One region of the Terribacillus sp. JSM ZJ617 genome, then DNA from elsewhere that is predicted to be linked to it. Evidence: riboswitches for the same ligand, from Rfam matches in the RefSeq annotation. Region 1 holds a riboswitch; each other region holds the start of a gene.
What was found. Region 1 has a riboswitch for S-adenosylmethionine ahead of ACH6C1_RS02595 (MetQ/NlpA family ABC transporter substrate-binding protein). Riboswitches for the same ligand answer to the same signal wherever they lie in the genome.
Positions count from the first base shown of each region.

Region 2: another riboswitch for S-adenosylmethionine. It lies ahead of ACH6C1_RS01955 (methionine ABC transporter ATP-binding protein); the one in region 1 lies ahead of ACH6C1_RS02595 (MetQ/NlpA family ABC transporter substrate-binding protein).
Region 3: another riboswitch for S-adenosylmethionine. It lies ahead of sfnG (dimethylsulfone monooxygenase SfnG); the one in region 1 lies ahead of ACH6C1_RS02595 (MetQ/NlpA family ABC transporter substrate-binding protein).

Region 1 covers NZ_JBISEQ010000001.1:525,625-533,429, reverse strand. Annotated here, with positions in the region: gene ACH6C1_RS02625 (M20/M25/M40 family metallo-hydrolase) at 1-769, shown strand, start outside; gene ACH6C1_RS02620 (HesB/YadR/YfhF family protein) at 810-1,106, opposite strand; gene ACH6C1_RS02615 (DUF47 domain-containing protein) at 1,292-1,909, shown strand; gene ACH6C1_RS02610 (inorganic phosphate transporter) at 1,920-2,918, shown strand; gene ACH6C1_RS02605 (methionine ABC transporter permease) at 2,960-3,622, opposite strand; gene ACH6C1_RS02600 (methionine ABC transporter ATP-binding protein) at 3,619-4,632, opposite strand; gene ACH6C1_RS02595 (MetQ/NlpA family ABC transporter substrate-binding protein) at 4,645-5,454, opposite strand; SAM riboswitch class I at 5,549-5,657, opposite strand; gene ACH6C1_RS02590 (MerR family transcriptional regulator) at 6,148-6,474, opposite strand; gene ACH6C1_RS02585 (hypothetical protein) at 6,672-6,812, shown strand; gene ACH6C1_RS02580 (glycerophosphodiester phosphodiesterase) at 6,848-7,660, opposite strand.
Region 2 covers NZ_JBISEQ010000001.1:390,259-398,063, reverse strand. Annotated here, with positions in the region: gene brnQ (branched-chain amino acid transport system II carrier protein) at 1-183, opposite strand, end outside; gene ACH6C1_RS01975 (hypothetical protein) at 418-705, shown strand; gene ACH6C1_RS01970 (M20 family metallopeptidase) at 749-1,954, opposite strand; gene ACH6C1_RS01965 (MetQ/NlpA family ABC transporter substrate-binding protein) at 1,957-2,817, opposite strand; gene ACH6C1_RS01960 (methionine ABC transporter permease) at 2,823-3,485, opposite strand; gene ACH6C1_RS01955 (methionine ABC transporter ATP-binding protein) at 3,476-4,501, opposite strand; SAM riboswitch class I at 4,580-4,691, opposite strand; gene ACH6C1_RS01950 (alpha-galactosidase) at 4,977-7,163, opposite strand; gene ACH6C1_RS01945 (LutC/YkgG family protein) at 7,299-7,805, opposite strand, start outside.
Region 3 covers NZ_JBISEQ010000003.1:7,803-15,607, forward strand. Annotated here, with positions in the region: gene ACH6C1_RS11560 (helix-turn-helix domain-containing protein) at 208-1,236, shown strand; gene ACH6C1_RS11565 (SDR family NAD(P)-dependent oxidoreductase) at 1,239-2,033, shown strand; gene ACH6C1_RS11570 (DUF4317 domain-containing protein) at 2,098-3,282, opposite strand; gene sfnG (dimethylsulfone monooxygenase SfnG) at 3,568-4,650, opposite strand; SAM riboswitch class I at 4,750-4,854, opposite strand; gene dhaK (dihydroxyacetone kinase subunit DhaK) at 4,982-6,724, shown strand; gene ACH6C1_RS11585 (zinc-dependent metalloprotease) at 6,939-7,742, shown strand.

The DNA.
Region 1 (7,805 bases):
AGGTCTGGGAGACTTGCGCGGAATGAAAGCATATTTCCGGGATAATACATATGTGGATGGCTTCATTTCTGTGGAACCAGGTTCTCCTGGTGACTTAATTTATTGCGGTGTCGGCAGCAAACGCTACAATGTAACCTTCAAAGGAAAAGGCGGACACAGCTTTGGGGACTTTGGTACTTCAAGTGCCATTCATGCAGCTGGACGCGCTATCGCTGCGTTAGCAGATCTGACCGTTCCAAATGATCCGAAGACAACATATAACGTCGGCACGATTCATGGTGGTACATCCATCAACACCATCGCACAACACGCAGGATTCCAGCTGGATTTACGTTCTGTATCCAGCGACGCTCTTGCAGAGTTGGAAGCCAACGCACTAGCTATCATTGAAGAAGCGGCACAGGCAGAAGGCGAAGCACGAAAGCAGCCGGGCAGCATCTCCGTTACGACAGAGCTTGTAGGAGACAGACCTGCTGGCAGCCAGCCAAAAGATGCACCGATTCGTCACATTGCACTACAGGCGGCTGAAGTTCTTGGTATTGAAGTAGAACGGGAGGAACCGCTTAGTACCGATGCAAATGTTCCTATCAGCTTGGGTATTCCAGCCCTAACACTAGGCGGCGGCGGTAACAGCGGCGGACACCATACACTGGAGGAGTTCTTCGATCCGACGGATGCCTTCTACGGGCCGCAGCGGATTCTGCTTGCCCTGCTTGGAATGGTAGGCGTTAAGGATGCGACCGCTCCAATGCTTCCTATCCGAAATTAAAAAATGAGCAAGAGCCGCTACCGGCTCTTGCTCATTTTTTTCAATTATGCGGAGGATATTCATATTGGATATCGTCCCATTTACGAGAATACTTAACGCTCAAGTCTACCCCTTCAAAATACCATGCATCTGAACGTTCGACGAAGAATGTTATACCCTGTACTTCCTCACTTGTAATTGGATCATTTGGCTGTTCCGCGGAAATACCAAGTGAAAATCCTTCTTTAATGCCGCCCATCCCGCCATAGCGAACATAAAAACGCACAGCACTGCCAGGTTCAAGGTCCATTTCTTGAACAAACCAGTTTGATGCGGGCTTTGTAATGGAGATCTGCATAATTTCACCCCTTCTATACAACTATAACAAATAGTGACAAAGTGTACCTCATTCGACAAAAATCAAACGAAAACATTGATAATTATTAATAAAAAGTTTACAATCTCTAGAGGATAGTTTACAAAAAATTATCATTATATGTTCCCAGGAACAACCCTATTCAAACACCATTCGGAGGTTTTGTAATGTTCAAGAAGAAACAAGACAAATTCTCTTTGCTTTTAGCTGATATAGCAAAGAATATTGATGAGACTGCTGACTTTTTTGTTACGTATAAAGTGAAAGATGCAGCAACTTTATCCGAGTTCTCCAATAAATTGAAGGAATGCGAGACAAAGGGTGATCAGCTTGTACATACGATCATCAAGGAATTGAATCATGCCTTCATTACACCAATCGAACGCGAAGACATCCTTCAGCTGACGAACAGCCTGGATGACGTACTTGATGGGATAGAAGAATTTTCTGGAATGATGGACACTTATGGTATCTATTCTTCCGATAGCTTCATCGACCAGTTTACAGAAGAAATCCGTTCTTGTGCAAAGGAAATCTTGATTACAATCGATTTGCTTTCACACAACAAACTGAAAGAAATACAAGAACATGCAATCAAAATCAAGGAGCATGAGCAAAACTGTGACACGATCTTCCGTAAATCCTTGAAACAGCTCTTCCAGAACGAAAAAGATCCAATCAAGGTGATTCAGTACAAAGAGTTGTACTACATCCTTGAAGAAATCGCCGACAGCTGTCAGTCTGTTGCGAACAATCTTGAAACAATCATCATGAAGAATTCGTGAGGCGTAAACAATGGATGTTTTATTAGTACTAACCATCTTAACCGTCATTTTCGCCCTTGCATTTGACTTTATCAATGGTTTCCATGATACGGCCAATGCTATTGCAACATCTGTATCAACTAAAGCATTGAAACCAAGACACGCTATCATTTTGGCAGCAGTCATGAACTTTGTTGGCGCCATGACTTTTACTGGTGTGGCAAAGACAATTACAAGCGATATTGCTAATCCGAATGACATCGTCAACGGATCTGTCGTTATCCTAGCTGCACTGATTGCAGGGATTGCATGGAACTTAATTACGTGGTACTACGGTATACCGAGCAGTTCTTCCCATGCCATCATCGGTTCTCTTGCAGGCGCAGTTATAGCATCAAGCGGATTTGCAATTCTCAATGTAGACGGATTTTTGAAGATCCTGCAAGCGTTGATCATTTCCCCGATTCTGGCTTTTGTTGTAGGTTTTATTTTATATAACATCATCAAGCTGATTTTCCGGGAAAAGAACTTGCCGAAGACAAACAAGAATTTCCGTCGCGTACAGATCTTGACTGCAGCGCTGCAATCATTTACCCATGGTACAAACGATGCCCAAAAAGCAATGGGGATCATCACGATGGCATTGATCACAGCAGGCCTGCACACAACATCTGATATTCCATTTTGGGTACAAGCTGCCTGTGCGACTGCAATGGGACTTGGTACTTCAGTAGGTGGATGGAAAATCATCAAAACTGTCGGCGGTAAAATCATGAAGATTCGTCCAGTGAACGGTGTTGCAGCTGATTTGACTGGAGCGTTCATTATCTTTGGTGCCACATATATTCACTTACCGGTAAGTACGACACATGTTATTTCCTCCTCTATCATGGGGGTTGGTGCAGCTCACCGACGCAAAGGTGTTAACTGGGGTACTGCAAAGCGCATGGTCATCACGTGGTTCATTACCTTACCGATCACTGCTACCCTAGGTGGCTTGATCTATTACATCTTAAACATTTTCTTCTAATATATAGTAAAGCACGCTTGGAATTAACCAAGCGTGCTTTTTTAGTCTTTTCGCAATCTTCTTGCCAATACATTCCCGAATGTCTGCATTGCTTGTACAAGTATGATCAGGATGATGATAACGACATACATAACGACAGGCTCGAAGCGCAAATGCCCATATTGATATGCCAAATCTCCAAGACCGCCAGCACCGACTAAACCAGCCATCGCTGTGGCTCCGATCAATCCGATTGTTGCGATTGTTAATCCTAGAATCATCGTAGAACGTGCTTCCCTGATGATTACACTCCAGATTATTTTATTAGTCGATATCCCCATCGATTCATATGCCTCGATGACACCTTTATTCACTTCCAGTAGCGCAGACTCCATTAAACGCGCAATATAAGGAGCTGTATAGACAACAAGCGGAAGGATAACACCTTCTACGCCAATTGTAGTTCCGACCAAAGCTCTTGTCAGAGGTAAAAGCAGGAATAAAAGGATGATAAAAGGAATGGATCTGATTACGTTTATGATCGTATTCACGATTGAATAAAATACTCGATTCTCTGCTTGGCCGCCTTTTCTTGTCATGACCAGCAAAATACCTAGCGGCAGTCCGATCACGATTGAAATAGCTAGCGAAATACCAGTCATCAGCAGCGTTTGCCAAAACGCCTCGGTGATGTCTGCACCCCATTCTGTCCAGAACTCAATCATGACGCCACCTCCTCAACCGTTACTTGCTGCGACTCCAAGTAAGAAATTGCCTTCTCCACTTCTGCTGGATCCCCTTGCAAATGGATAAGCAATTTACCAACGGAGCTAGCTTTCAGCTGATCAATTCCACCTGCCAGTATACTTGGAACAACATCAAATTTCTTTGTGATGGCCGCAAGGAATGGCTCATTGGAAGCTTCTCCGATAAACGTCAGTGAGACGAGACGCCCTGTAGCAGAAAGTCCTTTTTTCACGCTGTCCGGTACTTGGAAATTCGCATCATCAAAGACAAATTTCCGAGTCTGCGGATGTTTCGGTTTGGTAAAGACATCGATGACAGCCCCTTCTTCCACCAGCTCTCCATGGTGCATAACACCGACACGATCACAAATACGCTGGATGACATCCAGCTCATGTGTAATCAAGAAGATGGTGATGCCAAGCTCCTTATTCACTCGGAGCAGCAGTTCAAGAATGGAAGACGTCGTATTCGGGTCCAAAGCACTTGTTGCCTCATCACTTAGCAGCACTTCCGGTTCTTGCGCAAGTGCTCGTGCGATAGCCACTCGCTGCTTCTGACCACCAGATAATTGAGCCGGATAAACATTCTTCTTTTCTTCCAGACCTACAATTTTCAGATACTTATCAACGCGTTCCTTGATTTCATTCTTCGGCACCTTACTCAGCTTGAGTGGTCTAGCGACGTTTTCGTATACTGTTGCAGTCGTCAGCAGATTAAAATGCTGGAATATCATACCGATTTTCCCTCTTGCTTTACGAAGCTGCCACTTCTTAAGCTTCGTGAGGTCTACACCGTCGATGAATACTTCGCCCTCAGTTGGACGTTCCAGTAAATTGGCACAGCGGATCAGGGTACTTTTCCCTGCTCCGCTGAATCCGATGACGCCATAGATTTCACCTTTATTGATATTCAAGGAGACGTTTTTCAGCGCCTCCACTTTTTTCTTGCCAGTGGTAAAGGTCTTCGATACATTTTTTAGTTCAATCATATTGCTTCCCCCTTACCAGCTTGGAACAACGGATCCTTGGAATTCATCTTCCACAAACTGTTTCACTTCATCAGATTGGTAGATTTCTTGAAGCTTCTTGACGACCTCATCTTCCGTGTTCGCTGATCTTACAACAAAATAGTTGGACCAGGGATTGTTTTCTGATTCCTCTGCAAAGATTGCATCATCATTGATATTCAAGTCAGCACCCATCGCAAAGTTCGTGTTGATTGCCGCTGCTGCTACTTCTGGAAGCTGGGCTGGAAGCTGGGAAGCATCCAATTCAACGATTTCCAGGTTCAGTGGATTTTCTACGACATCTTTTGCCGTGGCAGAGTTTTCTGCTTCTGGATCAACTTTCAATACTCCTGCTGCCTCAAAGAGCTTCAACGCACGATATTCGTTGGCTGGATCATTCGGTACAGCGATCTTGTCGCCTTCCTTCAATTCGGAAATATCCGAAATCTTATCTGTATAAATACCCATTGGGAACGTTAGCGTCTTAAATACTTCTTTTAATTCATAACCTTGGTTCTTTACTTGGTCTTCTAGGAAAGGAAGTGTCTGATAGCTGTTCGCATCAAGGCTTCCATCATCCAACGCACTGTTTGGTGTGTTGTAATCATTGAATGTTTTGATTTCGACATCGATACCTTCATCTGCTGCTAATTCTTTTACTTTTTCCATTACTTGCTCATGCGGTCCGCCGCTGACGCCGACCAATATTTTGTCATTTGCCAGTGCAGCAGATTTGTCATTGCCGCATGCCGCTAAGAATAATGCTAATAATCCGATAAGTCCAAAGCTTAAGATTTTTTTCATGTTGCTCTCCCCTTTTTCTTCGCTGTTATCAACTACAATAAAAAAAGCGCCTCTCTAGATTAAGAGAGGCGCATGGTATCCGTATGCACTCATTCTCTTATCTCTCAGTACAGCTGTTCGCTGTCTGCAGGAATTAGCACCTAGATCATCGATCTGGTTGCCGGGCTTCATAGGACCTGTTCCTCCGCCGCTCTTGATAAGAATTTCATTATACATTTGTTGTTGATCTGTTTGTTACTTTACCTTCCAAACTAGTTATTGTCAATATAATTTTAAAATTTATAGAAAAATCAATCTGATTTTTTCTATTATGATTGCTGGAGAGTATTGCAGGCATTCAACCCAGTCTAATAATACGAGAATATGACTGCATATCTTTAAAACAAACGATTGATCAAGCTGCAATTGCCGACAGAAGTCTACATTTATTCTTTGTGAATCACTTTGATAATGCTGTCTACTAAGTGATTTATGACGAATTCGGCAGATTACCTTTTAGTTGTATATACGTTTTGAATACTTTACTTCACGTATCCTATTTTTAATTAAAATCATTTAAACTGGCTAGATAACAGCATGTCAGAAAGTTATCCATTTATTTATGGAGTAGACTTTTTTGACAATATAAAAAGCCGGATGATAACCACCCGGCTCTCCTGTGTACTAGGCCTCCCAACACATACATACACACACTTACTCTCTCTGTATACCAAAGCGGGCATTGATCTGCCCTCTCAGCATTTGCTGGCGGCTTTCTCGTTCCGCTTCTTTCCTCTTGTCTCTCAGCATCTGCTGACGAATTTCGAAGGTTTGCACACCCTCTTCCCTTTTGTTGGCGATCTCGATCAATTGCTCTACATCCGAAAAAGAGTACTTGCGATTTCCCTTCGCTGAACGTTCAGGAAAAATGAGCTTGCGTTCCTCGTAATAACGAATTTTGCGTTCAGTCAGACCAGTCAGCTCGCTCACAATACCTATTGTGATTACTTTCCTGTTCTTGTAAGAAGGCTCGTTACTCATCTGTTCACCTCATCACCATGTGCTGTTACTCCACATTATACCGTATTTATCCATTCATCCTAGTGTTGTGTGAGGAAACCTGACAAACAACAAAATAGTTCGTCAGCATCGCTAACATGTTTGATGCAAAGTTATTCGGCTATAAGTATACTGAGCGTAACAGTAAAAAGGGAACATCAGAAAGGAGCGTCAAGCACGTGGCACATGATCAGGAAGCCCTTGATTTAGCCAAACAAATCGTAGAACTCGACCTGAAGCGTGACGAGTGCTGGGAGGATCTTGCTGCACTTGCAGGAGACAGAGCATTCGAACTGCTGCGACTCGTTCAGAATAGATAATATGAAAAAGGAGACCTGTAAAAGGTCTCCTTTTTTTATTTCACATAATTCGGGTAGTCTGTAATGATTCCGTCAACACCAGCTCGGATTAAAGGCTGGACTTCACCAGGTGCCCGTACTGTCCATGGCATAATTCGCATTCCACGTGTATGGATTCTGCCAACTAATGTATCATCCTGTGTGACATTTGTAAAATGCGTATTTACATAGTTTGCATACGTAGATATTTTATCAAGTTTACGATTTGTGAGGTCAGCACTTCTTGACGTCAATACACCAAGCGGTACATGCGGCAACAGCTGGGAAAGATACGCAATTGATCCAAAATTGAAGGATTGCAGAATCACTTCCTCATAAAGAACATTAGCCAAATCATATTTTTCCAGCAGCTCAGCTGCCGCTTCCTCTATTCCATCATAAAGCTCTGGCGATTTTAATTCGATCAGGAACTTTGTTTTTCCTTTATACCTTCTTATTACATCCTCTAACAACGGGATTCGCTGACCTTCATACACCGAATCATACCCAGCACCTACGTCATAAGACTGTAAGGCGGCAAACGTAAGGTCCTTCACGTACACGGCCTCTTCAGGGGCATCGACAGCTGTGCGATTTATAGATGTATCATGAATGACGACAAGCTGACCATCCTTGGACATTTGTACATCCAGTTCGATGAAATCGGCTTGCATCTCTACAGCCAGATCAAAAGCAGCGATTGTATTTTCAGGTGCAAATCCGGAAGCGCCGCGATGAGCGATGACAGGAAGGATTCCATTTTGCACGTACTGACTATCAAGCGACCTTGTAGTTACGGACTCATACGATGGATTAATCTGATTCATCATTCGGATCATCTCCCTGTAGTTATCTGGATTGTAATCTTTGTTCTATGCAGAGTACATGAATTGGACGGTGATCTTTGTTATCTTCTTGACTTTAATATAGCGACTTTTTATTAAGCAGATGTTGAGCTGCTGTGTAGAATGATGC
Region 2 (7,805 bases), 140 kb from region 1:
GATGATTCCAATCAATGGTAAACCTACACCCGTTACAAGAAACCCTGCATTGGCTATCCATATATTTTCACCTGCTTGCTGCCCTAGCATCGGCGGGAAGATCAGATTCCCAGCTCCGAAGAACAAAGCAAAGAGCATCAAACCAAGAATGACGGTAAATGAACCTGGCACTTTCTTTGACACAAAAAAACCTCCACTAACTATTCGAATAGTCTGATAAATAACAAAATATTAATATAATATGATTTTAGTCAGATTTTCTGACACAATACTGGTTAGTATAATACTGAATTGTGTAACATTCAAGGAGTTTTTGTTAGGAATGTTCTGTAAATATATGTATAACAAAATATTTCGGAAGCCATGGCGAATAATTTATCGGCTATTTCCGACAATACTCATAAAAGGAATATGATCATGGACTTCCCAATCATCCAGACAAACTTCTGGGATTCCGTTATCGGCATCCCGGTAACACTTATCCTTACCCAAATGCTAAAACTATTTTTCCCCTTACCAAAGCAGTATGTGCCTACAATCGCCGTTCTAATCGGGCTGGTTCTCTCGATTTTCTACAGTCATCCACATGACCTGATAGCTGGTATCTTCATGGGCTATTTTTATGGCTATGCTGCAATTGGCAGTTATGCCGCTACAAAGACAACTTGGAAAGTTTTTCGTAGGGAAAAACGGGATTTTTCGTAAAGAAAAGCCCCTGCCATGTGGCAGAGGCTTAGAAGTTGTTCATTTATTTGTTTTGCTTCCTTGTCTTTGCATCTTCAAAGACAGTCTTAGCTTGCTGAAGCAGTTCCTTATCTGTCAGCAGCCGATAAGCCGTATGCGCTAATGCTTTGGCCCCTTTTATAACAGCTGCATCACCAATTTCAGATCGGGCAGCTTCCCTGAATTCTGCTGTATGACCAATCAGATCTTCTGGCCCAATTTGGATATACGGATGTGCAGTAGGCACTTCATAGCTGATATTACCTGTATCAGTCGATCCGCGACCTTTATCTTTCTTCAAATGAACATACTCTCCGACTTTTTCTAATTCTTCTTTGAGCACTTCATCCAGTACTGGATTCAAAACAAAGTCCTTTACCTCGTTCTGGAATCTCTCAATTTTCACACTAGCCCCCGTAGCCAATGCAGCTCCCTTGGCTATATTCTTTACCTTATCGGAAACAGCTTGTGCTTTTTGCCACGTTTCTGCTCGGATGAAGAACCTTGCTGAAGCATACTCAGGTACGATATTCGGTGCATCTCCACCATTTGGTATGATGCCATGAATGCGTATGTCCTGCGGAAGGTGCTGGCGCAGTGCATTTATTCCATTGAAAAGCTGGATAACGGCATCCAAGGCATTGATTCCTTTATCTGGCGCACCGGAAGCATGAGCTGGTTTTCCGTAGAAATGAAAATCAAGCGGATCGACAGCAAGAAACTCACCCGTTACACTTGTTCTGCCAGAAGGATGAATGATCAAGGCAGCATCAATATCCTTCAGCAGCCCATGTTTTACGAAGCTTCCTTTGGCACTGCCATTTGGACCGCCTTCCTCGGCAGGGGTTCCAAGAACCGCTACACTACCACCTGCCTCATCCAATGTTTCCGCCAAGGCAATGCCTGCTGCTGTACTAGTGGTACCGATAATATTATGTCCGCAAGCATGCCCGATACCAGGTAGTGCATCATACTCAGCAAGGAATGCAATACGAGGACCTGGCTTACCGCTATCTTTCAGTGCATAAAAAGCTGTTTCATGCCCTGCTACACCTTTATCCACTTGGAATCCCGCTTCTTCCAGCAAAGCAATGAGCGTTTCGCTCGCGAAAAATTCCTGGTTTCCGATCTCTGGCTTCGCATGGATGGCCTGACTAGTCTGGATATACTTTTCTTTATTTGTATCCAAATGCAGTGAAATTCTGCTAGCTTCCGTAACAGATCTACTCATAATCATTCCTCCTCCTGAAGTCTTTTCAGATGCTCCTGCAGTTCCTCTTTTGGTACATCCACCACGATAGAGCCACCATTTGTATCATTCTCTACTGCTTCCTTCACGGCTTCATCCTGATACAGCTCAACGATTTTCTGATATGTTTCATTGTCCTCGTCTTTCTTATTAACTGCGAAGACATTTACAAAAGGTGTAATGCTGTCGTCATTGGCATTTTCCAAATAGATTGGATCCTCCTTCGGATCGAGACCTGCCTGACCTGCTATGCCATTATTGATGAAAGATGCTGCTACATCCGGCAAGACACGTGGAGTTTGCTGGGCAACAACAGGTACGATTTCAATGTTCTTCGGATTCTCTACAATTTTGGATGGATCTCCGAACTGGCCAAAGTCATCCGCTAATTTTATAACGCCAGCTGCTTCCAAAGCCCGCAGTGATCTAGCTTGGTTAGATGGATCATCCGGGATAGCAATCTTATCGCCTTCCTTCAGTTCATCAAGGCTTTCGATTTTCTCTGAATAAGCTCCAATTGGGGCAATGACTGTCGAACCGATTGGTACAATAGTATCGCCATTTTCTTTGGCATATTGACTCAGGAAGGCGATATGCTGGAATGAGTTCATGTCGATTTCACCGTTGGCCAACGCTTGGTTTGGCAGTGTATAGTCAGAGAATTCCACAAGTTCGATATTGATGCCCTCTTCCTTCGCCTTTTCCTTCAAAATTGGCCATTGATCCCCATCAGAACCTGTTACACCGATTTTCACTGTTTGGCTGCCATCTGCTGAGCTGCTCCCACACGCTGCAAGGATAAATACAAAGGCTAACGAAACGATTCCAAGTAGAGCTTTTTTCATGTCGATCATCTCCTTAAAATTTTTCTTGAAAGTGTATTGCCGACCCATTGGGCAAGCTGGACAAGCACAATTAAGATAACGACTGTAACAATCATGACGCTCGTATCAAACCGCTGGTAGCCATATGTCATCGCTACATGTCCGAGACCCCCGCCGCCGACCGTTCCTGCCATTGCCGAGAAATCAATCAAACTGATGGTAATGAACGTCAATCCGAGAACGAGCGGACCGAGAGCTTCCGGAATCAAGATGGTAAAGATTATCTGAAGAGGACTGGCTCCCATGGCCTTAGCTGCCTCGATGACACCCGGGTCAATACTGATGAAGTTATTTTCTACAACTCGTGCGATGCTGAATGCAGCTGCGATGCTCATCGGGAAGATCGCGGCCCATGTACCGATGGTCGTGCCAATCACCTCTCTGGTCAGCGGACTGATCGCGACTAGGAATATAATGAAGGGGATCGGGCGGATAATGTTGATCAGGAAGTTGATAATTTGAAAAAGGAACGCATTTTCCAGAATGTTTCCTTTACGGGTTATGAATAGTAGAAGTCCGAGAATGATGCCGAATATAGAACCTATGACCAATGTGACAGCCACCATCAGAATCGTCTGACCAGTCGCCTCGACAATACGCGGCCAAAAAGTTTGCCAATCTACGCCCATGCCACATCCACCTCCTCTATTTGTACGATCTCTTCCAATTCCCTTACAGCACCGGCTGTTTTACCTTCGTCACCGTCAAAGCTGACAAGCAAATTGCCGTAGAATTTTGCCTGGATTTCTTGGACGGAACCATAGACGATATTCACGTCAATATCGTGCTTTCTTGTTACCCGGGATAAGACTGGATCGCTTGCCACCTCTCCTTTGAAAATGATTCTGTACAGCTGCTTCCCGCCTTTTTGCCGCCACTCATCTAATAACGATGGAGATGGGAGATCCTGCTGAACGGAGCGGATAAAACGTTTTGTCGTCTGGTGGACAGGACTTGTGAATGTATCGAATACACCGCCAGTTTCTATAACCTCTCCATCCTCCATAACAGCAACCTTGTCACAGATAGCTTGAATCACATGCATCTCATGCGTGATCAGCAGAATTGTAATACCGAATTCCTTGTTCACCTTTTTAAGTAGACGAAGAATTTCACCTGTTGTATCAGGATCCAGTGCCGAAGTTGCTTCATCACAAATCAGAATATCCGGTGATGTGGCTAATGCTCTGGCAATGCCAACTCGCTGCTTTTGTCCTCCTGACAGCTGTTCCGGATAATCCTTTGCTTTATCCGACAGTCCGACGAAATGGAGAAGTTCATTCACTCTCTCTTTTATTTTAGCTCGCGGCATTTTTGCCAGTTTCAAAGGATAAGCAACATTACCAGCAACAGTCCGCGAGGTTAACAGATTGAAATTTTGAAAGATCATCCCTATCCTGCGGCGTACTTTCCGAACTTCACTAGGACGAAGACTGGCTAAATCCACACCTTGCACTTCCACCGAACCTGCTGTCGGATTTTCCAGTACATTGACAAGCCTGAGCAAGGTACTTTTACCGGCTCCGCTAAAGCCGATAATGCCGAATATCTCTCCTTCCTCGATTGTCAGATTCACATTTCTAACAGCATGCACTTCCCGTTTTCCGATTGTAAATGTCTTTGAAACATCCTTGAAAGTAATCATCATTTTCCTCCCATCAACACAAAAGAGCCCTCTTTTCCTTATCCAGAAAAAGAGGGCTCCACGTATGAAACTTCCTCATTCTCATCTTCCAAACGCTCATGAGCGTTTGCAGGAATTGGCACGGTATTTAATAATAAACCCGTTGCCGAGACGTCATAGGGCCTGATCCCTCGGTCTCTCTGGATAAGAATAAAACAAGTATGCAGTTGTAAGATTTGATTACCATGTTATGGGATTGCAGATTGAAAGTCAATCACTTTTTTAAAATTCTTTTTTCTGGTATTGGATAATCCCTTGCTGTGGCCAGCTTGCGTTAGCTGTTTATGCATTTTAGAAAAAGGGTGCTTCACAGCCTTTCAATCATAATAAGACGCATATTGGCTAGTTTGGAATAGTAGCTAAAGTATACGATAGCCAAGCCTGTTTTCCTATACAGCCTAATAAAAAAGTCGCATCAAAAATGCGACTTTCAATGTTATTCAGCTGTTAGGTGCCAAGTGTAACTCACAAAATCCCCAATAAGGTCTGCAGGTACACGAATACCGCTGTACGCCAGTTCATCACCACTATATATTTCTTCCGTACCATTGATTCTGTAGTTTTTAGCTTCATCCAATCCCTTCATCCGTAAAGAAGCGAGTGGTGCTGCTGGCTCTGCCAGAACACGATAATAGCAGACAAAAGCTTCTGTTTTATCTTCGTTAACAAACATCCAAGCAGTTTCATTGCCTTCAAAAGGACTTTTCAGCCGATAGAATCGACCGAACTGAACAAGTCTGCGAATCTCCTTATAGGTGTTAATCTGCTGCTTGACGACTTCCTTCTCCTCAGGACTAAGCTTTGTGAGGTCCAGCTCGTATCCCAGATTCCCTGCCATCGCGACGTCACCCCGCATCTCCAATGAAGTAAATCGGTGTACTTGATGGTTCGGAACATCGGATACATGGGCACCCATCGAAGCAATGGGATAAAGCAAACTTGTAGTATGCTGAATTTTAAGCCTTGAGACAGCATCTGTATTATCACTTGTCCATGTTTGTGGCATGTAATACAGAATTCCCGGGTCATAGCGGCCGCCGCCGCCTGAGCAGCTTTCAAACAGAATCTGCGGAAAACGGGAAGTGATCTTATCCATCACTTCATAGACTCCGAGAATATGTCGATGTGCCGTTTCCCGCTGACGCTCAGGAGGAAGCAAGGCAGAACCAACCTCAGACAGATGACGGTTCATATCCCATTTCACATAAGTGATTGGGGCACTTTCCAAGATGGCTGCTACTCGCTTAATAATCTCCTCCCGAACGTCCTGTCTTGAAAAATCGAGCACGAGCTGATCACGGCTTTCCGTACGATATCGATCCGGCACATGCAGACACCAGTCAGGATGCTCACGGTACAAATCACTGTCCACCGATACCATTTCCGGCTCGAACCAAAGTCCAAATTGCATATCTAAATCGTTTACACGTTTCGCCACATCTTCAAGTCCATTCGGCAGCTTCGTTTTATCGACAAACCAATCTCCCAATGATGTGGAATCTGAATTCCGTTTTTTGAACCAGCCATCATCCAATACGAAAAGCTCGATTCCTAGCTCACTGCCAGCCTTAGCGATTGCCTCAATTTTATCAGCATCAAAATCAAAATACGTCGCTTCCCAGTTATTAATCAGAATCGGCCGCTCTTTATCTCTGTATTCTCCTCTTACTAGATGCTGCTGATAGAACCCATGCAGCGTTTGCGACATTCCTCCCAAACCATCCGCTGCATAAACAAGCACTGCTTCTGGTGTTTGAAATGTCTCATTGGGTTCCAGCAGCCACGTGAAGTCGAACGGATTGATACCCATTGTCACCCGAGTTGTCGCAAACTGATCGACTTCTGCCTGGGCTAGGAAATTACCGCTATAGACAAGATGAAAACCAAACACTTCCCCTTGATCTTCTGTTGCATGCTTCTCCATCAAGGCGATGAACGGATGCTGCTGATGACTGCTTGCTCCGCGTGTGCTTTCTGTAGACTGTATACCCGCCTGCAAAGCACGCTTTTCAAGATGTCTTTCCTTTCCCCATGCCCCCGGCATGGTAAGCATGTCAAAGTCCGAACGGCGGAAGTCGATACATGCACTGGCAGCCTGTAAGAGCTTTAAATTTTGTTTGCCATTATTACGGAATCGCACAGATCTTGCGACTACATCATACTGACTGAAAATTGTATAAAGCAAGATCACTTCCAAATGAAGTAATTCATCTTCCATTGTAATTTCAAGCGTTTCTGCTCCTTCCTGACCAGCGTATGTTGCAGGAAGCCCTGCCAGCTTCGGCTTACCACTGAAGATACGATGTGATTTATAACGCAAATCAGTCACAGTTGATCCATTTTCCAGCTGGATCTGATAGGCTGGCTTGCGAAAATCCGAATTGCCAAACTGTGGGTATTCCTGCGGCAGAGCATCCAACGTGAAAGTCCTGTCCCGATGATACGGATTCGGAGAAAATGAACGATCTATGTACTGCTGACGATTGCTGTTGCGAAACTGTCGAATCTTCCTACCCCAATACTGATGTGTCAAATAACCATCCCGCTCCAGCTGCATCACATAACTAGTAGATTTCCCCTGCAGATGAAAAATACGTTTCTCTTTATCAAAAATGATTGTCATCGCTTTTTGTTCCCCCTATGATCATCAGTTGTTTAAGTACATAAGTAAGCTCATAGTAACAAAGAAAGCGCTATCAATAAAGTTATAATTGAATTCTTAACAAAAAAACACTGCTACGCATAGCAGTGTTTTGTTTCACCTGTCTTCAATAACAATATAAGCTGCTTTCACGGGTCCATGTACCCCTACAACTAAGTTCATCTCAATATCAGCCGAGTTACTTGGTCCAGTAATGAAGTTAATACAGGATGCAATAGCTTTCCCTTCCTGTACTTGCTTTGAGATACGCTGAGCTGCCTGGGTCATGCGGGGTACGATGGTGCTTTTCGGTACAAGAGCAATATATTTATGCGGCAGCAGACTGACAGTACGGCCTTTCCCCTCACCTGAGAAGAGTACGACTGTCCCTGACTCAGCAAGAGTGATATCGCTGAATGTTATACCGATATTGGCCTTTTCCACAATTCCGATGTTGTCATGGCCAATAGAAGGATCCCATTCATGTACGTCTATTCCTTGGGCCGGCCATTTCTGAAGCGGATCCCGTAAACCGAATGCATCGTAACGAGGGTCCTGCCATATGGCCAGCGGGCCGCCTCCATATGCAGATACTGTTTCCGCCAGTACTTTCGAGAGGGAACG
Region 3 (7,805 bases), on a different contig from region 1:
GAAATTCATCCTTTTAATAAAGTACACTTATTTAGAAAGGTAACCATTTATGTGTAGCGTAATATTGACGTCTATTACAAGTGTATTGTCGCTGAATGCTAATTACTTAATTAGAAAAAATATTTAAAATAAAAATTACTATCGCCTTAACTGATCATGCTGATTCATTATCTGCAATAATGGGTTGATAGATAGAGAGGTACATATATGACTTTACATAGTTATATTAGGATTCCGGATGGACTCTGGGCAGGATTTACACAGCTTGGGATTTCGGCTCAAGAGGTAGTTAGAAAAGCAAAAATGCCACTCACTGTGATCACAGATTCAGAGGTGACTACGGAACAATATATCGCTATATGGAGAGCTTTTTCCGACATTATGGGGGACAAAGAAGATGGAATGCTTATGCTTCCCCAAGTCATTGAAACTACTCAATATCCACCACCTGTCCTGGCAGCTTATCATGCTCGTGACTACAGAGATGCTCTTAACAGGATGGCCCGTTACAAAAAAATGTGCCCTCCGGAAAATATTCGAATTGTAGAAGAAGGAAGGAAATGCACGATTGAAATTGGTTGGCAGAACACCGATCAACCTATTCCGCTAGTACTGATTGGAACATTACTTGTATTTCTGCTGGAACTAGGACGTCGCGGCACTGGGTTACCTATAAAAGCAACTTCAGTAGAATTTACACACTCAATGATTCACGTACAAGTGCTTGAGAATTACTTTGGTTGTCCTATTCAAGTGGGGGCAGAACGCAACCGATTAATACTGGATAGAAGAGAACTTGATCATCCATTTGTTTCTTACAATGATGAATTACTGAAGATTTTAACCCCAGTATTGGACGAAACATTAAAAAAGCATAGACGCAGTAACTCTTTGAAGGAAATAGTTAAGTGGATTTTAGAACGCAGCTTAACGAAGGAAAAACTAGACTTACAAGATGTAGCAGGTGAGTTGGGTATGAGCGAACGAACCTTACAACGGCGGCTGACTGGTGAACAAACCAGCTTTAAGGAACTAGTAAGAGATGTGCGCCACAAGCAGGCAAGGGAATATTTAGCAGATCCATCTTTAGATCTTAAAGAGGTAGCTTTTCTTTTAGGTTATAAAGATCAAAGCTCATTCTATCGGGCATTCCGATTCTGGGAAGGAAATACACCCTTGAAATGGCGAGCTGAACATAAAATGAAACAGCTTAAAATGATATCAAAGGAGAAATAAAAATGGAAATGGGATTAAACAATAAAACTGCATTAGTTACTGGTTCTACAAAAGGCATAGGGAAGGCAATTGCATTAGAACTGGCTAAGGAAGGAGTAAACGTGCTTGTAAATGGTCGGAATAACGAAGAAGCAGAACAAATAGTCAAGGAAATCAAATCAGCTTATCCCACAACTTCTCCGCAAAATGCTGCAGCCGACATTGTTGATATGCAACAAAGAGAAGCATTATTAGAAAAGTTTCCTTATGTAGATATTTTAATTAACAGCATGGGTATCTATGAAATTATGCAATACGAAGATATAACCGATGAAATATGGGAGAAATACTTCCGTACCAACGTACTAGCTGCAAATAGCTTGTCCAAATATTATTTGCCAAAAATGTTGGAAAAGAATGATGGCCGCATTATCTTCATAGCAAGTGAGGAAGCCATAATGCCTTCGGGGCTGATGCCTCAATATGGTATGACAAAATCTATGCTTTTATCCTTAGCTAAAAGCATATCAATGCTGACAAAAGGATCCGAAGTTACAATTAATACAATTATGCCTGGGCCTACTCTTTCTGAAAATGTGCAGCAAATTATCGAGGGAATATACGCTAATGAAGAGATGACATTTGCAGAAAAAGAAAAACATTTTATGATCCATAATCAACCCCAATCTGCCATACAGCGATTTATCAGACCAACCGAGGTAGGAAGACTAGCTGCTTTCTTGTGCAGTCCATATGCTTCTGCTTTTAAGGGATCACCAATCCGTATGGATGGAGGAATGATTCCGACTATTTATTGATAGGAAAGAGCAACTATATGAACGCTCATAGCAAAACAAAAAGCAGAGTTCCGATGAACTCTGCTTATTCTTCATTTACTTTGTTGACCAAAGCTTCCTCCGCCATCTTAAACCCTTCAATAACAGTGTCTTCCTCAACCTCAATCATAATACAGCGTTTGTTATTGAAAACAACTTGCCGTACATAACGCAGATCTTCTGGGCTTATTGCGATATTGGCAACCTTCGTTTTGATTTTAATGGATTTGGAATTGTACTTCGGCAATACACTGGTTGCCTTCATTTCATATTTCTCATCGTCAATAACCTTTTGATAAGCAGTTTCTACTTTTTCCGGGGTCACGTCTTCTACGCCGCTCATAGTCAGGACGCGCTGGATATCCTGTTTATCAAGCTTCGGTGCTTCATCTTCTTCATTTTCTTCTACTACACGATTGATTTCCTCATATACACTAGCAAGGGCAGAGGTATTAAGCTGATCGCCAGTTATATCTTTGACTATCTCTTCAAAGACACTTTTATCATCTCTTGCAGTCATGATTTCTTCAGCATTTAAAACATCCTCGATAAATGCCGTGTCTGGCTCGAATGCTTTTGCTGTAGAGTAGAGCACATGATTCACATCAGCGGCGCTGTCGTTGAAGCATGGGAATAAGAATCCTGATAGCGGTGCTTGCAGATTGATAACAGGATTTACTGTGACATTGTACTTGAATTCCCTTTCCACATAATCAAATTCCAATTCTTTTTTCGGTTCCTGTGTCTTGTTGATACTGCATAGCAGGAAGGAGTGGGAGTACATTGTATCATTGGCGCTTTCCTCTTGATCATCACCCTGGCGTTTCTGGGCTTTCAGGTATTCTGCCTTGATGAATGAGATGACCACATCATGCTCATACTGTCTGTCTTCCAGCATCTTAGCAACAAGCTTCAGCATGTCGTTCGTCCATTCTTCTACATCATTTGTTAGTAAGCCGCGGTGCAGGATGAATTGGCTGCTGTCCTCCACATCCCGTTTGAATTTCAGTTCAAATAGTTTCTCATCAGGCTGACCTGCTAGTACTTTTTTGAAATTGCCCAAGAACAACTCCTGTTGATCTTCATCCAGCATGCCAAACGGCATACTTTCGTGATGATAGATGTCACTGGATTCTTTCATGATATATACGTTGAAAATATCAGAGATTTTAAGTTTATCATTGCCTTTTTTAAATTGCCTGCGAATCGTTGCGATGTCCTTTTTATTCATATCGTTTCCCGTTCCTTATTGATAGAGTGAAAAGCATGTTCACTTATTTTAACATAGAGATAGATTGCGAAACGGGACTTTTAATGTAGGTTTTTGAAATAAATAAGATTAGAAGTTCAAGTAATGAGTATAAGGAGTTTCAAATGAAGCCAAATACTAAGAGATGATTTGCTTCTAAACAAACGAGGAAAATCTAGTTTTATTTTTGTGAAAGAAATAGAGAGCTAAAAAAATAGTATAAATAATCTGCTATCATGGAAGCTTATTAAGTTAAAACAGCCCATATCAAATGGGCTGTGTCACATCTTCCAGTGCTGCTTCTTTCTCACGTACAAGTGGAATGACTTCACGGCCGAAGCGCTCCAGATCTTCTTCGTAATGGAAATGGCCAGTTAAGACGAGGTCAACACCAATTTGTTTAAGACGAATGATCTGGTCAGCTACCTGTTCTGCCGTACCTATCAGACCGGTTTTGAAACCGTCATTATATTGAACAAGATCCTCATAGGAAGAGTCTGCCCACATGCCTTGCTTGCTTTGGGTTGCTTGACCAGCGTCCTTGACGGACTCACGAAAGCCTTCGACTGCTTCCGTATCGGCATGGCTCACAATATCACGAAGCAGGGATACAGCTTCTTCTTCTGTGTCACGGACGATGGCGAAGCCGTTTACAGCGAACTTTACATCACGGCCTTGATTGGCTGCACGGGCTTTCACGTCTTGGATTTGCTGCTGGAAGCCTTCGAGTGTATTGCCGTTCATGAAATAATAATCGGAAACACGAGCAGCCATGTCACGAGCCACATCGGAATTGCCGCCTTGGAATATCGGAATCTGCTTTTCTGGTTTTGGTTTCAAAGGGGCGTCTGATAGCCTGTAAAAGTCTCCTCGATAGGTAGCTTGTTCTTCCTCCCACAATGCCCGGAGCACACGGATGAACTCTTCGGAACGCCGGTATCGTTCATCATGATCGAGCCAATGCTCGCCGTAGCTGATGAATTCCTGTTTGAACCAGCCGCTGACAACATTGACAGCGGCGCGACCTCCGCTAATATGGTCCAGTGTAGCGAGCATTTTGGCGTAGACGCCTGGATGCCAAAGACCTGGATGGACTGCCGAGATTAGGTTCAATTTTTCGGTGACGCTTGCTAGGGCAGAGGCGAGGGTTATTGCTTCGAGCTGTTTATCAGCGCCGTAGCTTGCGATAAAACGTGTTTGCAGAAGGGCATATTCAAAGCCGTTCTGCTCAGCGATTTGCGCGTAGCGTTTGTTCGCTGCAAAACTCCAGTCCGTTTTCTGCGGCAGCTTGGATATGACTAGCCCGCCGCTCACATTCGGTACCCAATATGCAAATTTCACTTTCGTCATCCTTTACCCTCCAGCAGCTCACTTATCAAGAGTGTACGAAAACAGCCCTTCTCCATAAAAGAGAAGGGCTGCGGGTATGTAACTACCATCCGTTCACGCTTCTCATCTTCAGGATGTAATATCCTTCTGAAATTGGCACCGTGCTGGTAACAGTCGGTTGCCGAGGCTTCACTGGGTCAGTCCCTCCGCCTCTCTTGATAAGAAAACTATTTTTTTAGTGATTGTAAACAAAGTATTCAGACTTGTCAACCTAGTTTGTGCAATTGCTGGATTGTTCTGTTAAGCTGGAGGTAGAAAGACACTTTCGCTTTGTATTAGAGGAGGATAACCAATGAAAAAAATCATTAACCGACCAGAGGATGTTGTCCTGGAGATGTGTCACGGGCTGGTATTGGCTCACCCGGAACTCGAATTATTGAAGAAGTATAAAGTGATCAAACGAAAACAATTACAGACAAATAAGGTTACCTTAATCAGTGGGGGAGGAAGCGGGCATGAGCCTGCCCATGCAGGCTTTGTCGGGGAAGGCATGCTGGATGCAGCGGTATGTGGCGATATGTTTGCTTCGCCTTCCCAAATACAAGTTTATCAAGCTATCAAGGAGACGGCAGGAGAGAAAGGTACGCTTCTTATCATCAAGAATTACAGCGGGGATATTATGAACTTCAAGAACGCGGCCCACCTCGCTAAGGAAGATGGGCTGGAAGTGGATCATGTGAAGGTAGATGATGATATCGCAGTGGAGGATAGTCTGTATACAGTTGGAAGACGTGGTGTTGCTGGAGTCGTACTTGTACATAAAGTCGCTGGAGCAGCTGCGGCTGAAGGGCGTGACTTACAGCAGGTAAAAGCGGTAGCGGAAAAAGCTGTCTCTCGGACACGCAGTATCGGTGTTGCTTTGACATCCTGCACATTGCCAGGTGGTGAACCGACCTTCAAGCTTGCAGAGGATGAAATGGAGTATGGCGTCGGTATCCATGGGGAACCTGGTATCCGACGGGAAAAGGTTCTATCAGCCAACGAATTAGCCAAACGGATGGTCGAGGATCTGCTGAAGGAAGGACAGCCAGAGGAAGATGCGGCTTTATTGATTAACGGATTTGGCGGAACACCATTACAAGAATTGTATCTGTTCAATCAATCTGTCAATCGTGAGCTTGCTGAACGGAATATCAAAATAAATCGGATATTCGTAGGCAACTATATGACTAGTATCGATATGGCAGGTGTGTCGGTAACGATTATGTCACTTGATGATGAGCTGCGCACTCTGCTCTCCAGTGAATCAGATACACCAGCTCTCAAGATTGACGGACCTGTGGAGCAGCCAGCGTTTTCCAGTTTTAAGGAAGCAGCAGACAATGCGGATGTTTCTTATCAGGTAGAAACAGACAGCGCGTATGCACAAGTAAAAGAGGACTCTATTACACTGGAAAACATCATCTACTTAGTGGATAAAATGAGCGAAATTATCATTGAAAATGAAGCTGCCTTCAACAAGCTTGATACCCACGCTGGAGATGGGGATTTCGGTAATAGTGTGGCAAAAGGCTTCCGTCAATTGAAACGGGAATGGAAACATATTCTTGATGAAGACAACCTTACGATTGGCAGCTTCCTTGATGCCTCTTCCATGGTGATCATGGAGCATTGCGGTGGTGCTTCAGGACCAATATGGGGTGGCGCGTTCCGTGCTGCCGGAAAAGCAGCTGGTGAGAAGAAAGAGCTCACTGTAACAGAATTCGCAGATATCCTGCAGCATGTCGTAACGGCAATCCAGGATATTGGAGAACGCTCCTTTGGTCGCGGAGCTGAGGTCGGGGATAAGACATTGATTGATGCACTCGCACCATGTGCGGATAGCTGGAAGCAGAGTGCTGCAGCTAATGAAGATGTAAAGACAGCCTTCAAAAAAGGCGCAGAGGCTGCTGTTACTGGTGCGGAGAATACGAAGGAAATCGTTGCACGGATGGGACGTGCTGGAACGGTAGGAGAGCGCAGTCTTGGTTATCCGGATGCAGGCGCGCATGCACTGGGTGTCATTTTTACTAAATTAGCTGCTGCATTGAAATAATCCTATGCAGCAGAGAGTGAGTTTCCTAGATTAGTTCAGGTTTTGGATTGCTTTGGTTAGTATGTAGTATATCTTTGTCAAAAACCTTGTAAAGGGAGGGTGACAAAAGCTATCTTTTCCCGACAAACTAGGCCTTTCTTTCCCAATCCAGATAGACAGGAATCTGACAGAAAATCATAGAATTCTACTTTAAATCTATTTAAGGAGGATTCATATGAAAAAGAAATCGATTCTTGCTGGAGCTCTGCTTATCACGTCCTTATTATCAGTCCCTTCTGTATCGTTAGCTGACGCAGTGCATGATCATGGGCATAACCATGAAACAGTCGGTTTTGACCATATTGGAGACAAGCTCCCTAAAGCAGGGGATTTCAAAGACTTGGAGTCTGCACCGTCTATTGAGCAATCAACGGATGTAGTCGAGTTTAACAGTAAAGGAAAAGAAGTGGAAAAACACCGGACAGAAAGTAATACAGGCGGATTTAGTATAGCGGATACAGGCAGCCAAAAGGTGACAGTCCTGGCTGTTGCCGATGAAGAATATCGAGCTGCTTATCCGGATTGGCAGCAAAGGATTATTTCAATTGTGGAACAAGCAGACAATGCTTTCAACCGTGATCATGATGTGGACTACGTCGTCGAGGCTGTTGGACAATGGTCGTCCAGCGGATCAAATAGCTCTGCTTTGCTACAGGACTTACAGCGTGACTGGGATGGACGCGGGTATGATTTTGTTGCTGGTTTTACAAGAGACAGCCGATTTGATGCAGGTGGTATTGCATATGTTTATAGCGGAGCACCTTCCGGAAGTGCGATTAGTGTAAACCTTGATCAAGGAACAAGAAATACTGCATACGCAGCACAGCATGAATTTACGCATAACTATGGCATCGGTCACGATGCGCAGGGAAGCGGAATCCGCTGCATCATGAACTATGATTATTCATACACAGTAGACTACTGGGATGAAGGTCATGATCGCGTGCTGTCACAAAATAAATTCTGGTATGGATCTTAAAAGCGGCGGCCGTTATGGCCGCTTTTTTACATTGTATTCTCAGACTCTATTTTTATAATAGAG